Regions from separate parts of the Odoribacter sp. N15.MGS-14 genome, predicted to be linked through region 3. Evidence: riboswitches for the same ligand, from Rfam matches in the RefSeq annotation. Region 3 holds a riboswitch; each other region holds the start of a gene.
The links. A riboswitch is a leader RNA that binds a small molecule or an ion and turns the genes downstream of it on or off. The one in region 3 is predicted to bind cobalamin.
Positions count from the first base shown of each region.

Region 1: it holds a riboswitch for cobalamin, as region 3 does, so the genes downstream of both, WS34_RS07625 (DUF5074 domain-containing protein) here and WS34_RS09425 (TonB-dependent receptor) in region 3, are expected to answer to the same signal.
Region 2: it holds a riboswitch for cobalamin, as region 3 does, so the genes downstream of both, WS34_RS08765 (TonB-dependent receptor plug domain-containing protein) here and WS34_RS09425 (TonB-dependent receptor) in region 3, are expected to answer to the same signal.
Region 4: it holds a riboswitch for cobalamin, as region 3 does, so the genes downstream of both, WS34_RS01080 (anaerobic ribonucleoside triphosphate reductase) here and WS34_RS09425 (TonB-dependent receptor) in region 3, are expected to answer to the same signal.

Region 1 covers NZ_LARE01000027.1:914-4,403, forward strand. Annotated here, with positions in the region: gene WS34_RS07610 (hypothetical protein) at 27-296, shown strand; gene WS34_RS07615 (EFR1 family ferrodoxin) at 302-1,123, opposite strand; gene WS34_RS07620 (hypothetical protein) at 1,190-1,372, opposite strand; cobalamin riboswitch at 1,592-1,792, shown strand; gene WS34_RS07625 (DUF5074 domain-containing protein) at 1,831-2,970, shown strand; gene WS34_RS07630 (TonB-dependent receptor plug domain-containing protein) at 2,984-3,490, shown strand, end outside.
Region 2 covers NZ_LARE01000034.1:16,312-19,801, forward strand. Annotated here, with positions in the region: gene WS34_RS08765 (TonB-dependent receptor plug domain-containing protein) at 1-1,659, opposite strand, end outside; cobalamin riboswitch at 1,979-2,182, opposite strand; partial or broken gene WS34_RS15550 (Rpn family recombination-promoting nuclease/putative transposase) at 2,441-3,079, shown strand; gene WS34_RS08780 (hypothetical protein) at 3,128-3,490, opposite strand, start outside.
Region 3 covers NZ_LARE01000039.1:4,834-8,323, reverse strand. Annotated here, with positions in the region: gene WS34_RS09425 (TonB-dependent receptor) at 1-2,184, opposite strand, end outside; cobalamin riboswitch at 2,239-2,431, opposite strand; gene WS34_RS09420 (glycoside hydrolase family 20 protein) at 2,664-3,490, shown strand, end outside.
Region 4 covers NZ_LARE01000003.1:21,296-24,785, reverse strand. Annotated here, with positions in the region: gene WS34_RS01080 (anaerobic ribonucleoside triphosphate reductase) at 1-1,309, opposite strand, end outside; cobalamin riboswitch at 1,408-1,604, opposite strand; gene WS34_RS01075 (C-GCAxxG-C-C family protein) at 1,846-2,325, opposite strand; gene WS34_RS01070 (PepSY-like domain-containing protein) at 2,390-3,244, opposite strand; gene WS34_RS01065 (tetratricopeptide repeat protein) at 3,296-3,490, opposite strand, start outside.

The sequences.
Region 1 (3,490 bases), on a different contig from region 3:
AGTTCTTTTTATCGGGTGAAACGGTATTGGAGTGGGATGATGAAGAGCTGGAACATTACCATACCCAATGTATGGCAATGGACAATATGAGGTGCCGTTCCAAAGCGATTTATCCGGCAGAGCGGATAGACAGCATGCATCATCTTCACGAAGATAAGAAACAGCAGCTACACCGGAGTGTTCAGATACTTGACGAACAACAAGTTCTCAATGAGAAGGTAACCCGTCAAGTTCCCGTAATCGTACAGAAAAATCAGTTTCGTATAAAGACCGGTCTTCATATACCAAGTATTTAGGTCGATTAAAATAATTCGATTCTTGCCCTCGAGGTATATCTATTTTCAAGAAAACCGACATGACTTAGGTAAGCTTCATCCGTCAACTGTTTGGCATGTACAGGACATTGTTTTACACAAGCATTACACTTGATACAAATACCGGAAACCTCAGAAGGATGATCCTGCCGGATAGCCCCCATAGGACAAACTTTTGCACAACGTCTGCAATCGATGCACGCATCGGTCGTAACAGGTTTTGCTTTCAGGAAATTCACCACCTCTTCATCCCTTCCTTTGGGTTTATAATACCCACCGTAATCAGGAGCCCCTTGTCCCGGAATCTTTATTCCGGTAAATTCTCCTGGTTGCAATATTCTTCTTACGATCTCTGCCGAAAACTGTTCTGCCTTTTCCAGATCTTCCCGGTCGGGACGCCCGGTAGCCAACCGGGTCGTGAAAGAATGCTGACCGACAAAAGCCGCAGCAGCTATCGGATGAAACCCTCTATATCTTAAAATATCATACAGTTCGACGAGCGCATTCCCATAGGACCGATTCCCATAAACCACAACAGGTACCGCCCAGGCCCCATTACTCTGCCAGATGGTCAAGTAGTTCAATAACAGATTCGGTAAACGGCCGGCGTAAACAGGCAGACCGACAATAGCCAACTCCGATTCCCGAATATCAGGCACTTTCTTCCGCCCCGACGGCAACGTAAAATCTTTCACTTCCGTCACGATTTCCGGTAATAACGTAGTGATACATTTTACCAAATGGGTAATCACTGTTTTAGTTGTGCCTGTCGGACTAAAATAGACCGCATGTACTTTCTCTATTTTCATAAAGTATCGGATAAACTGTCTGTCAAAATCTTTCCCACCCGATCAATCCCGAACAAAGCTGCAATTTTATTCCGGTAAAACCAATAAATCATGTTTATTAATTTTGAATAATTTGCATATATCATCTAATTCCCAAATCTGCTTATCGCTATTATTCGTACCGATCAACTCCGGCACGATATTCCCTTCGACAGGGGCGCATTTGGATTTTTCACAGAAACAGGAAGTCGGGCAAAAGAGATAATCCATCTTGTTTTCATCATTGAAATAATCGGTTTGACATGTTTTCCGTTCAGAACAGGTTTTACTTCATTGCCTGTACAAGGATAAAAGCCCGATTTTAAAGAAATTCTAAAGGTTTTTCCGAAAGTAACCGTTCAGCACAAAGTATTGCCTCCGTCCCTGTGGACTAACAAACATTCACAAAATATCATTTCCCTTATAAAATGATTTATATATCTTTGCCGTCACGTAAAAATTGCGTGGAGTTGCCGGATCGTTGTCTCGTCCGGCAATGAAAAGGGAATCAGGTGTAAATCCTGAACAGATCCACTGCTGTAAGTTTCATAACACTTTTCGGACGTGCTTTATCCACTGTTCCTCATTCGGAATGGGAAGGAAACCGAAAAGGAAACAAGTCAGAAGACCTGCCACGTGATTCATTGTTTAACGTTCAAAGGGAAGAAGAACATAAACGTCAGTAAATCATGCTATTCAAAAAAATTCTCTGTTTTTTCATATTTGCCGTAATAGCAGGGCTATTCACAGCCTGTGATTCCGCAGGAACGGATTATCCCTACGGGCCGGTGAGCCAAGGTAATATCGAAGCCCTTGTTCTCAATGAAGGGGGAATCAATCAGAATATGGGCGGTATCTCCGTTTTAAACAAAGACGGATCAGTCATTCCGGATATTTTCCGGGAAGTGAATCACCGACCGCTTGGTGATGTGGCCCAATCCATCACCAAGATCAACGGTAAATATTTTGTGACTTTGGACAACTCCAAAAAAATCGAGGTTATAGATCCCGAAACGTTCGGTTCCGTCGGTACAATCCTCTATACCCAAGCGGGATTTCCACGCCAGATCGTAGCCATTTCCCCGACAGAAGCTATCGTATCCGATCTGGAGAGACAACTGGTGCGTATCCGGACTGTGGAACCTTATGGCGAACCTCTGGAATATATCTCCATACCGCGATCGGTCGAATATCTGGTAACGGTAGATAATAAAATCTTCGGAATGACTACCGGCGGAATATATGTCTTCGATACCGACAATATCAGCAAAAAAGCTGTCCGGGTCATCCCGGAAGTAAAAAACGACGAAAATACCAAAACCTGCCGGATGCTGGTCGATAAATACCAAAGAGTATGGGCCTTGATGAACATCCGAGAGGGAAATCGAGTCTGCGGAATAGAATTGGTTTGTATCGACCCCCACCAAGAAAAAGTCGAGGTCTCTTATATCCTTCCCATCAGTGAAAAGGCAAATCCACAAGCAGGAGACGTAATCGGTACAATCACCTATAATCGCACGGATATCGATCCTACACTGAACTGGATTTATTTCAACGTCAAAACCTGTAAAAGTAACACGGCAGCAGGGATTACCTCTGTCCAAAGTGTTTACCGGATGAATGTCGGCACGGGAGAATTCGAACACTACCTCGATCTTCCCGGAACCGATATGATGTATGGGTTTTCAGTCAGTCCGCAAGGAGAGGTCTATCTATGTGACTGTCTGGATTACAGTGCACAACGCGGTTATATCCGGAATTACAAAAAAGACGGTTCCATCCGGAATTTTCGAGTCGGTATCTATCCTAGCCAAGTGTATTTCCCCTAATTAGCCTAGCGATATGAACCTATACAAGAGTCTGATCTTCATTTTATACCTCGGCATATTCCTTGGGTTGGGATTCCGTACTCCTGCCCAATCCCGGGATTCGATCACCCTATACGGCACATTAGACACCGTGCAGGTCATCCGCCAACGTATACAACACGCCAACGAGGCAAACGCAGGAGCCCGGGTAACCCATATTTCTCCAGCCGTTTTACAAGCCAACAAAACCCGCTCGCTGGCCGAACTCCTGACCGACCATACCTCTATTTACATCAAGAGTCTGGGAACAGGAGCGTTATCGACAGCTTCTTTCCGTGGAACCAGCGCTTCCCAAACACGGGTAAACTGGAACGGGATCAATATCACACCTCCTTTATCGGGTACTTTCGATTTTTCACAGATCCCGGTCTTTTTTACAGATAACATCAACCTGTACTATGGCAGCAGCCATGTAAAAAACGGTACCGGAGCTATCGGAGGTAGTGTGAATTTATTCACAGACACCGATTGGAACCGAGGC
Region 2 (3,490 bases), on a different contig from region 3:
AGAAGCCATAATTTCCATTCCACTTTTTTTTGCTTTATCGGCATTCTTGAACGTTTTGTACTTTTGTCCGCTTTCTTCATCGGTCCATGCCTCTTCCACAATCAGATCATCATTCCACGTATAAAAATAAGTAAAATCAAAATTTACCCCCAGTTCCGGCCGGCTGAATGTCAAACCGGCATCCAACGTACGGGATTTTTCAGGATCCAGATCAGGATTTCCTACGGTAAGCGTACCGCTGTACAAAAATTCTCCGGCTTTCTGATAAGCATCGGTCATGCTGAAAGCTGTACCGAAACTGGCATGGACGGCCATACCGCCGTATATATTGTATTTTGCGCCGATATTGGGATTGAAAGTGTTGTAACTTTCCGATTTCTCTTCATTCTCCAAACCAGGTGTTTTCCGAAGTTTAAAATCGATATAATCATAGCGCAATCCGACCGACAAGTCCAATTTTTCTTTAAATAATTTCAAGTTACTCTGCAGGAATATCCCCCAAGCCGTATTCCGGAAACGGGGTTGATAAGGTGCTTTAATCTCACCACGCGCTTTAAAACTGGTTATCTCACTGACTTCATTATTGTTATCGAATCCGAAAGCAATTCTTTGTTTGCCTAAAATCAGATTATCGTGTGCTGTAAATCCATAAGTATTCAGTTCGTTACCCGAATACACATAAGCCGTATCGGTGTCTGCCGTATAAGTATCGGTCTTAGCTGTAGAGTAATGAGGAGCGAAAAACAAATTATGATTATTCACTTTTCCGTTGAGTTCCAATTTTTCGGTATACCGGGTGACATCTTTCTTTTTCAATCCGTTAGCCCCCCAGACATTTCCTCCCGTCGGCAGGTCCTTACCCACAAAAAAAATCTCGGTAAAATTCAAAGACCAGTTTTTCCCGAAATCATAACCGATACGGCCTTTACCGGCGATACCGCTATGCCGTGAGCCATTCATTTTAATACCATAAGTATCTTTACCGAGGATAGCTTTATCCGTTGCCGACATATGCAAGAGATTATGGTCTCCGATCTTATAGTTTCGTGCCTGAGCAGTATAATCGAAAGAGGCATCGAAAGAAAGCCCCCGGTAGATCCGTCCACCGACATGAAAAGCCCCTTTGGAAGTTTGATAACTTCCGGCTGCAACTTTGATTCCTCCGGTGAGTTTATCCTTATTCCGTTTGGTGACGATGTTCACCACTCCACCCATCGCATCCGAACCATACATGGCGGAGAAAGGGCCTTTCAGAACTTCCACCTGCTCTACATCGCCTAAAGAAAGTGTCGCCATATTGGTAGTACCGGCCGGTACTCCATCGATCAGGACTGTCGTGTATTTTCCTTCTGTCGGTTTGAATCCCCGGATACTGAAATAAGAATTATATCCCGGATACTCAATCACATCCACATTAACAAAATTTTTCAACAGGTCCGTCAGATTATTGATCCCCGAAGCTTCGATCTGCCGCTTGGTCACCACCTCTACCCTGTTCGGAAGATCTTTTAATAAAGCTCCGGTTTTAGTCGCATGGATCATCACCTCCTCCAAATCTATCCGACGCATGGAATCGGTTTTTATAGTTACAGGTTGCTCTGCATACATGCCCATACAGAACGTAAGGGCAAGAGAAGTTAAAATAAATTTCCTTTTCATCTTGAATTTGTTTTACACCGACATAAATTATTGTTTGTTAATTACATACAAGTTTATTCGTCGTAACAGCAGCAAAGCCACTCCCAACAAATTGAAAGTTTCCCCTCAAAAAACTTGCATAAATTCACCCCATTCATGTGCCACCGGCGCTTCCCCGTTTACCGGTAACATTTTGCATAATTCTAAATTCACCTGAAAAGAAATCATATTGCAGAATCCTGACTGGAAATTGTTTTCCGGCATAATCCCTGCCGTAAAGCACACCCTTTGTAAAAAAAATCAAGTCCGAATCGAGCAACCTTAATCCCCGAAGGTTTATCAATCATACATCATTTCGGCAGGTCTTCTGACTTACTCCAATCTTCAAACGCCCTTCCCATTCTTTCCAGAACAGTGGCTAAAGTATTGTTGAAGATCTTAACAGAGCTTACAGCAGCGGGTCTGTCCAGGATTTTCACCTGATTCCCTTTTCATCACTTTTCCGTAGCAGCAGAATCGTGACACCAAAATCGGATGCAAAGATATTGATTTTTTTCTTTTAAGAAGGTACTTTTACGATATTTTCCAATTTTTCAGACAGACTACGACCATATTCTTACAGGAGATCTGTATTTCCACCCACCGGGGAACCATTGACTGTAGCATGGTCTATACGAGATTTTGTTCCGTTAACGATTCTTTCAGGGGATATATCGTATGGCAGAAACAGGATGCAGGAAATAACGGATATGCTTGGTCATACGGAGGAAATTCGCTTTTTTTGTATGAAAACAGAACTATCATGGCGAAGTTTATCAATCCTTTTACAGATGTCGGATTCAAAATCATTTTCGGACAGGAAATGACAAAGGACCTGCTGATCGACTTTCTGAACGATCTGTTGGTAGGTGAACGGCATATTCAGGATCGGTGTGTTCTTCATGAATTTCCGTCTGGGTGATTCTCCGGGCAAACTGCGCACGGACATCGTACTCTCCGACCGTGATACACACGAGGTATTTTCGGATAAGCTACGCTTTATTTTCATCGAACTTCCGGCTTTTACGAAGGAAGAAGAAGAATGTATAACTGATTTTGAACGCTGGATTTATGTATTAAAGAATATGGAAACACTAAACCGATTACCGTTTAAGGCCCGCAAAGCGGTGTTCGAAAAACTGGAAAAAATCATCGACTCGCATCACTGACAAAAGAAGAACGCGAAAAGTACGACGAAAGTATCAAGGTCTATCGCGACCAGTTAGTGACAATCGCTTTCGCCAAAGAAAAGGGAATAGAGGAGGGAATGGAGAAAGGCCGGAAAGAAGGCGAAAAAAAGAAACAGCTGGAAATCGCCCGTAATATGAAAGCAAAAGGTTTTGCCGCAGAAGATATCAGTGAGCTGACCGGCCTTCCCGTCAAAGAAATTAAAGAACTTTAAATTATAGTTTTCCGACTGAATAAATCAATTCAGAAAACCGCATTTTATTTATATCTTTCTTTCAACCCTTCCCTTATCCGGTGCGGAAGTGTCCCCTTTGCGGGCTGCGACCGCTAAAAGGATTCCCAATACCACTCCCAACAAGGCAGCACACAATACCCGCATATTGCCGGGCAACAGAAAAGTGATGGTATGAGCCGGGAACCAGAAGAAAGGGATGGTTTTCTTAAAGACAAATCCCCACAACACCTTCCAGTTCAAACTGCTCATGATCCCTCCCATATCCAGTGGTGTGAAGAAACCACGGAGTGTACCGCCGTGCATCAGAATATGGGTATCCGTAATTTTATGCAGCGTCATAAATACCGGAGCGAAAATGGTATTCATACTCACCGACACGGCAAAAGCCAC
Region 3 (3,490 bases):
ACTGACATAAAACGAACGACCGGGATTCAAAGTCGAGTAATTACTATTCCAGGGGCGGTCGTCGACTTTGTCGAAAAGATTTTCCACCCCGAACCCCGGTTCCAATACCACCGATTTCAAGTTAAAAGAATGCCGGGTATTCAGATCCCATTGTGAAAAACCGGGAGCAGGATCGTAATAATAGGTCTTGGAGTAGCGCCCTTCCTGAATACGACCGTTAAGGTTGACATTCAGATGATATAATCCCCAGCGGTGTCCCCAGCGGGCATTGGCCGTCCAGACATTTTTCACACTTTTATCGATCGGTTCCTGAGTTGTCTTATCTTCGGTATCCATAAAATGATAACTTCCCCCCACCGAAAAACCGGCTCCGGCATATACATTCAATACTGCTTTTACCCCTTTTACCTCAGCCCGGCTTATATTATCCCGCTGTTGGGCCTCATCGTGTTTACCATACCCCAACTGTTCGGCTATAGCCGGATCGATTCCCCGGTAGTTGATCATATCCCGGATTTTATTGATATATCCGGATACAGAAAACGAAATTCTATTGTGTACGTATTCTGCATTCAGCATAAAATAATCACTTTTCTCGGGTTTCAGGTTAAAATTAGGAATCGTCACCATATCCGTCGTTTTCGCCACATCCGTGGCATACAACTGGGATAAGGTAGGAGTCCGGAAACCGGAGGCATAAGATGCCCGGAAATTCAGGTCGCCCCACTTATAACTCAAGGCAACATTGGGAGTAGCATAATTTTTAAAAAATTCGTTATAGATATACCGCAACCCGACCACAGCCTGAAAATTCTTCCATAACCGGATCTCATCCTGCAGGAAAAGAGCCATCGTATACATATTTTCCCCATCCAGATCATCGGTAGCACTCATCAAAGTCTCTTTCACATACTCCATACCCACAGAAAATTTTTGTGCCTGTCCGAGTTTAAAAATACCTTTTAACGAACCATTGTAATAATGTACTTTTTTCCGGGTATCTTTCCCCCGGGAAGCTTCTCCGGGCTTACTGACCGAGTCGTAACGCGAAGTAAAATTATCGGAATAAAAATCGGCATCGATATAAGCAGATTTATTGATCATATATTTAGCTCCTGCGCCATAAGTATACGTTTCATGCTCCATATTGTATTTATACACCGATGCCGGCCGGTCGTTCTCCCAATTATAATACGTACCCCTTATCCCCAGGGTGAGACGATCGTTCACCGCATAGGTAAAACGTTGATTCACTGTATTGGAATAAAAGGCTGTCGAAGCTTCCTTATCCGTTGCCTTGTCTTTTTCCGGATTACGATATTTCCGTTTTGTCTCTTTATCCGTCGCATAAGCAGCCTCCAAAGCATTCAATTGCCATCCGTCGGCCTGCAAGCGTTGATAAGAGGTATACGAACCGAATTTACCCTGATTAAAATCTGCATTCACAGCCTCCGAGAAACGCCCCTTACTCCCATAACGGGTATCACTGGAAACCTGCATCACATTCTTCGCATCGTCGGTAATAATATTGATCACCCCTCCTATCGCATCGCTTCCATAAAGCGCCGAAGCAGCACCGTTCAAAATCTCGACCCGCTTGATGTTAGCGACATTGATACGGGAAATCCGGTCATCCCCGGCCAGCCGGCGCCCATTTTCCAACACCAGTATATAATCGTCATTCAGGCCGTTCAAACTCATGGTTGTCCCCATACCGCTCGTCACAAAAGCAAACGAAGCATTCATCTTAGTCAATACTTCTTCCATGGTCGAGAGGTTGGCTTCCCGGATATCCTGAGCCGTAATAACCGATACCGGCACCGGGCTGTCTTTCATCCGCCGGTGTGTTCCCGTTCCGGTGACTACAACCTGACCGATATTGATGTAGCTGTTTTCCAATTGCACAACGACCTGGCTTTCCCCGCTCTTTACCGTAACCGATTTTGGAGCATAACTGACATGAGTCACCCGCAACTCATGGATTCCTTCGGGCAGATTCCGAAGGATAAACTCTCCTTTAGCATTGGTCGAACAACCCGCAAGACTATGGTCTACCCGGATATTGGCACCATCTACCGGATTCCCGGATTCAACACTCACCACTTTACCGCTGATAGTCGTTTGCGACCATACCTGACCAACGACAAACAACAAAACGATTGTCAGCGCACACCACTTTTTCATTAATGATAGAAAATTAGATATTTAACAATCACATTTCTGACCCCGGAAATGCTTATTTTCTGTATAATTCTGGCAGGTTTCCTGACTTATCCCTGAAAAGCGACCTTCCCATCCTCCATTGGACAGTGGCATAAGAAACTTATCAATTACGGGATTCACAGTAGCGGGCACTATTCCGGATTCTCACCGGATTCCCTTTTATGTAACGGATGAAATCTATTACATCACCAAAATTGCAACAAAGGTAGAAAAAATTAAAAAAATCTCCTGCAACAAACCGGGAAATTATTCAATGAACTACCGGGAAACGCCCAGGAAGCCTACGACTCAGGAACGACAGCCGAACCGAATCCGGTCTTGTTAAAAGCGAAACACCGGTAAAAAAAGAGATGGTGTTTTATATTATTCTCCTATTACTTTGGGCACGTGTTTGCTATTTTATTTGCATGTGTTATTTTTGTAGTTATGAAATGGTTATTATGAAAAATTTATTTAGAACAGTCAGCGTGATTGCTTTAGCCGGCTGGTTTTTAGCGTGTTCAGAGAAAAAGAGTGAATCGTGTTACGAAATTATTCCTGCCCCGCTGGAAATCCGGGAGAATTTTTCAGGCGGGGAATTCGTGTTGGATGATGGCGTGTGTATTGTTTACCCGGGAGAGAACGAGGCAATGCGCCACAACGCTTTGTTTCTGGCGGATTACCTGAAAGCGGCTACCGGACGGGATTACCGGGTGGAAACCGGTTCGCGCGGGAAGAAAAATGTAACGTTACAATTAGATTCGAGTATTAAAAATCCGGAAGGGTACCGTGTGAATGTGTCTGCCAGCGGAGTAGTGATTGCCGGGGCAAGTGAGGCAGGCGTATTCTATGGCATACAAACGTTGCGCAAGGCTATCCCTGTAAAGGCGAACAGTGTTCCCGTATTAACCGCTGTCGGGATAGAAGACGAGCCGCGTTTCGGTTACCGGGGGGTACATCTCGATGTGTGCCGCCATTTTTTCACGGTAGACGAGGTGAAGAAGTTTATCGATATGATGGTTTTGCATAACATGAACCGATTACATTGGCATATTACCGACGACCAGGGATGGCGCATCGAGATAAAGAAATATCCTGAGTTGACAACAGTAAGTTCCCGTCGCACGGAAACGGTGATCGGGCATAATAGCGGTAAATATGACGGTAAGCCGTATGGCGGTTTTTACACGCAGGAGCAAGCACGGGAAATAGTGGACTATGCCGCCAAACGCTATATTACCGTGATCCCCGAGGTCGATTTGCCGGGACATATGCAGGCGGCATTAGC
Region 4 (3,490 bases), on a different contig from region 3:
AAAGATTTCCCCTACCGATGGAAGTCTTCTCTCCGAAGCGGTTTTCAAAAACCCGGGTCCGGCATCCCATGGTAGCCGTCTCATAGCGAAAACGCTCCGGATCGTCGGCTTTCCACAATTCATGCCGGTTAAAAGTAGCGTCCAGGTTGATGAAGTTGGGAAAAAAACGCCGGGCACTGACTTTACAAGCAAAAACATATAAGTCGTAATTGGGATCCTGAGGTAAATAATTCACGCCCCGTTTCTTTTTCCAGATCTGAATCGGAAAGATAGCCGTACCTCCGCTTCCCACTCCCCGATAGGTAGAGGTCAGCATTTCCCGAATAATACAACGGCCTTCGGCAGAAGTATCCGTACCGTAATTGACAGAACTGAAAACAACCTGATTGCCTCCCCGGCTATGAATGGTATTCATATTATGGATAAAAGCCTCCATAGACTGATGTACACGACTTACCGTCCGGTTGATCGCATGTTGTAAAACCCGCTCATCCCCGCTCAAACCGTCCAGCTCAATCCGGACATAATCTTTGATGGGAAAATGGTACAGGTGTTTGTAATCTTCGCCGGTAATCTCTTCCAATACTTTCACCTCTTCGATAAAACTATTCCGCACATAAGGTGCCAGATAAAAATCAAAAGCCGGAATCGCCTGTCCGCCATGCATTTCATTCTGAGCCGTCTCGAGCGAAATGCAACCGAGGATGCTAGCCGTCTCGATCCGTTTTGCCGGACGGGATTCACCATGACCGACATAGAATCCGTTTTTCAGGATCTTATCCAAGGGATGCTGTACGCAGGTGAGACTTTTGGTCGGATAATAATCTTTATCGTGTATGTGCAGATATCCTTGCCGAACGGCATTTTTTACTTCTTCTACCAACAAATAATCGTCGACAAACGGCTTTGTCGTTTCACTGGAAAATTTCATCATCATCCCGGCAGGCGTATCCGCATTCATATTGGCATTTTCCCGGGTCACCTCATTCGATTTCGTCTCTATGATTTCCAAAAAGATATCCCGGGTTTTCGCTTTACGGGCCACACTACGCTGATTCCGGTAAGCAATATATAATTGAGCCACATCTTTACGGCGGCTCTTCATCAATTCGATTTCCACACAGTTTTGAATATCTTCGACACTCATCTGCTCCTGTCCCCGGCAAGCGATACGATCGGCAATTTCATGTGCCAATTGCATATCTTCTCCTTTATCGGTATGCAGCATCGCTCTTCTCACTGCAGCAACGATTTTCTCCTCATTAAAGCCAACTACACGGCCATCTCTTTTCAATACAGTCTGAATCATTATTTTACTTTTTAATCATAAACCGATAACTCATAAGGCAAGGAGAGGACAAAAAAAAGACAAGCGAATCCTTCTTTCCGGCCTTTCCTCGAAAGCCTCAGAAAACAATAATTACGGCAGGTCTTCTGACTTACTTCCGGTTTAAACAACCTTCCCGCCAATAACGGCAGTGGTTCTTCTCGGGTTTAAACCGCTCTACGGAGCTTACAGCAGCGGGACTGTCCGGGATTCTCACCCGATTCCCTTTTCATCTCATCCCTACGCTAGGATAAGAACCGAAATCAAGACAAAAATAGAAAGTTTTTTACGAAGAGAAAAATATTTTCAGAAACTTTTCTGACATTTTTTCAAAGTAACAGATTATCAAAGTTTTCCAATACAAATCTTTTAATCTAGAATCCGGCACATTCAAACTACTGATAATCAACATATAACTACAAAACAAAATTCAAATCATCAAGCAATCAAACATTTAAAAGTTTTCCAAAATAAAAATCCAAAAATTAATCGAGTTAATATTTTTCAGCATTGATATTTTATTCTTCGTCTTTTACTTTTGATTTTTCATTTTGTAGATATTCCACCCAAATTCGGGCTGCTTCTTCCACTGTTTTGAGACAAGGACGTTTTTTATAATATTCGGGTGTCCGGGCTTCAGGCACCGGATCGAACCCGATTCTTGAGGGAGTCACCCCCAACAATTCACCGCAGATCAACGAACCGTTACGCTTCACAAATTTCTCTGCCAATTGTTGTACCAGTCTATAATTCGCTTCTTTCCCTTCCCTATCTTTTCCCTCTACACAACCTGTTTCGAGGCCTGCCAATATAAACATTCCGCAAGCAGCACCGCAAGTCATTCTCATCCGACCGATCCCTCCACCGAACGAAGCCGACATCCGTAATGCCTGTTCGAAAGTATAACCATACTCGTCTGCAAAAGCAGCACATACCGACTGTGAACAATTGTAGCCTTGCCGGAATAATTCGACGGCACGCTGTATCCGGTCTTCCATCATCCTATTTTTTAATGTCCGGCAAAAGTAACGAAAGACCGTGAGAATAGGAAATCTATTTCTTCTATTGCGTAATAATATTCCCTTGCAAATCTATATCCAAAGCCATATCGAGTCCCGGTTGTTGTTTAGGGGTCAAAACAAAATGATACCGATCTCCCTGAGGGAATTGCCGATAGTCGACGCTCCGTACGGTATAGTTTTCATAAGCGGTACTATTCAGGACTTCTTTCACTACCGCAGGGACTTCGGAAAACAATACCGGCCATTCTGTATACTGCCAGTTCATCGAGCGATCGAAATAGATTTGTTTAGCTTCGTTGCCGTCCAGCATATTCGCCTGATATGCCCCGTCGGACCATTTCCCGACTTCAGTCAGTAAAGCCTGCCTATAATTTTGAGTAACAAAAGTAAGAATCGTCTGAGGAATATCGTTTCCACTATAATCTTCAACGACTGCCCGGTGCAGATAAGCTTCGGCATCAGCCCAAATCGTCACCTCATTCGCCCCGTTCTCCAATTCCACCGCATACCAATCGGGATAATTTTTCCGTTCGAGCACTTCTGTAGCCGCATCCGGCGTCCATAAAGTAGGAGGATAATCAATGCTATTGGCAATAAAATCTTTTATCGCAGCAGGAACCGAGGTATAAGTGACCGCATATTCTGCCTGCAACCAGATCCCGGAGGTATTGAACCAGGCTTCATATTCACGTCCGTTCAAGGTAAAGTCGGCCTCCCGGAAAACTCCTTTAGATTCCCATTCTACACCGGTAGCACCCGGATATTTAGCCTGAAAAGCCAATTCTACCGCTTTCCCCGGCCTATCGTCATCTTTATCCGAAGCATCGTCCCGGCAAGCAACGAACATACCCGAACCCAAAAATCCAAGTAATACAACTATTAATCTCGTTTTCATATTCTTTCGTTTTTTCTATTCCTTACGAAAAAAGAAAGAAAATGTTCGAGCTTATAAAATCCGATTCGAATACATGTCTTCGAAGTTAGAAAACTTTCCGTTTATTTTCTGTGCTTCTTCTCCTTCGGGATTCAGTTCGAGTGCTTTTTTCAAATCTTCGACAGAACCGTTTTTATCTCCTTTCATCAGTTTTGCCCGTCCCCGCTCACTGTAAGCACGCGCAAACTCCGGTTTCAATTCTATCGC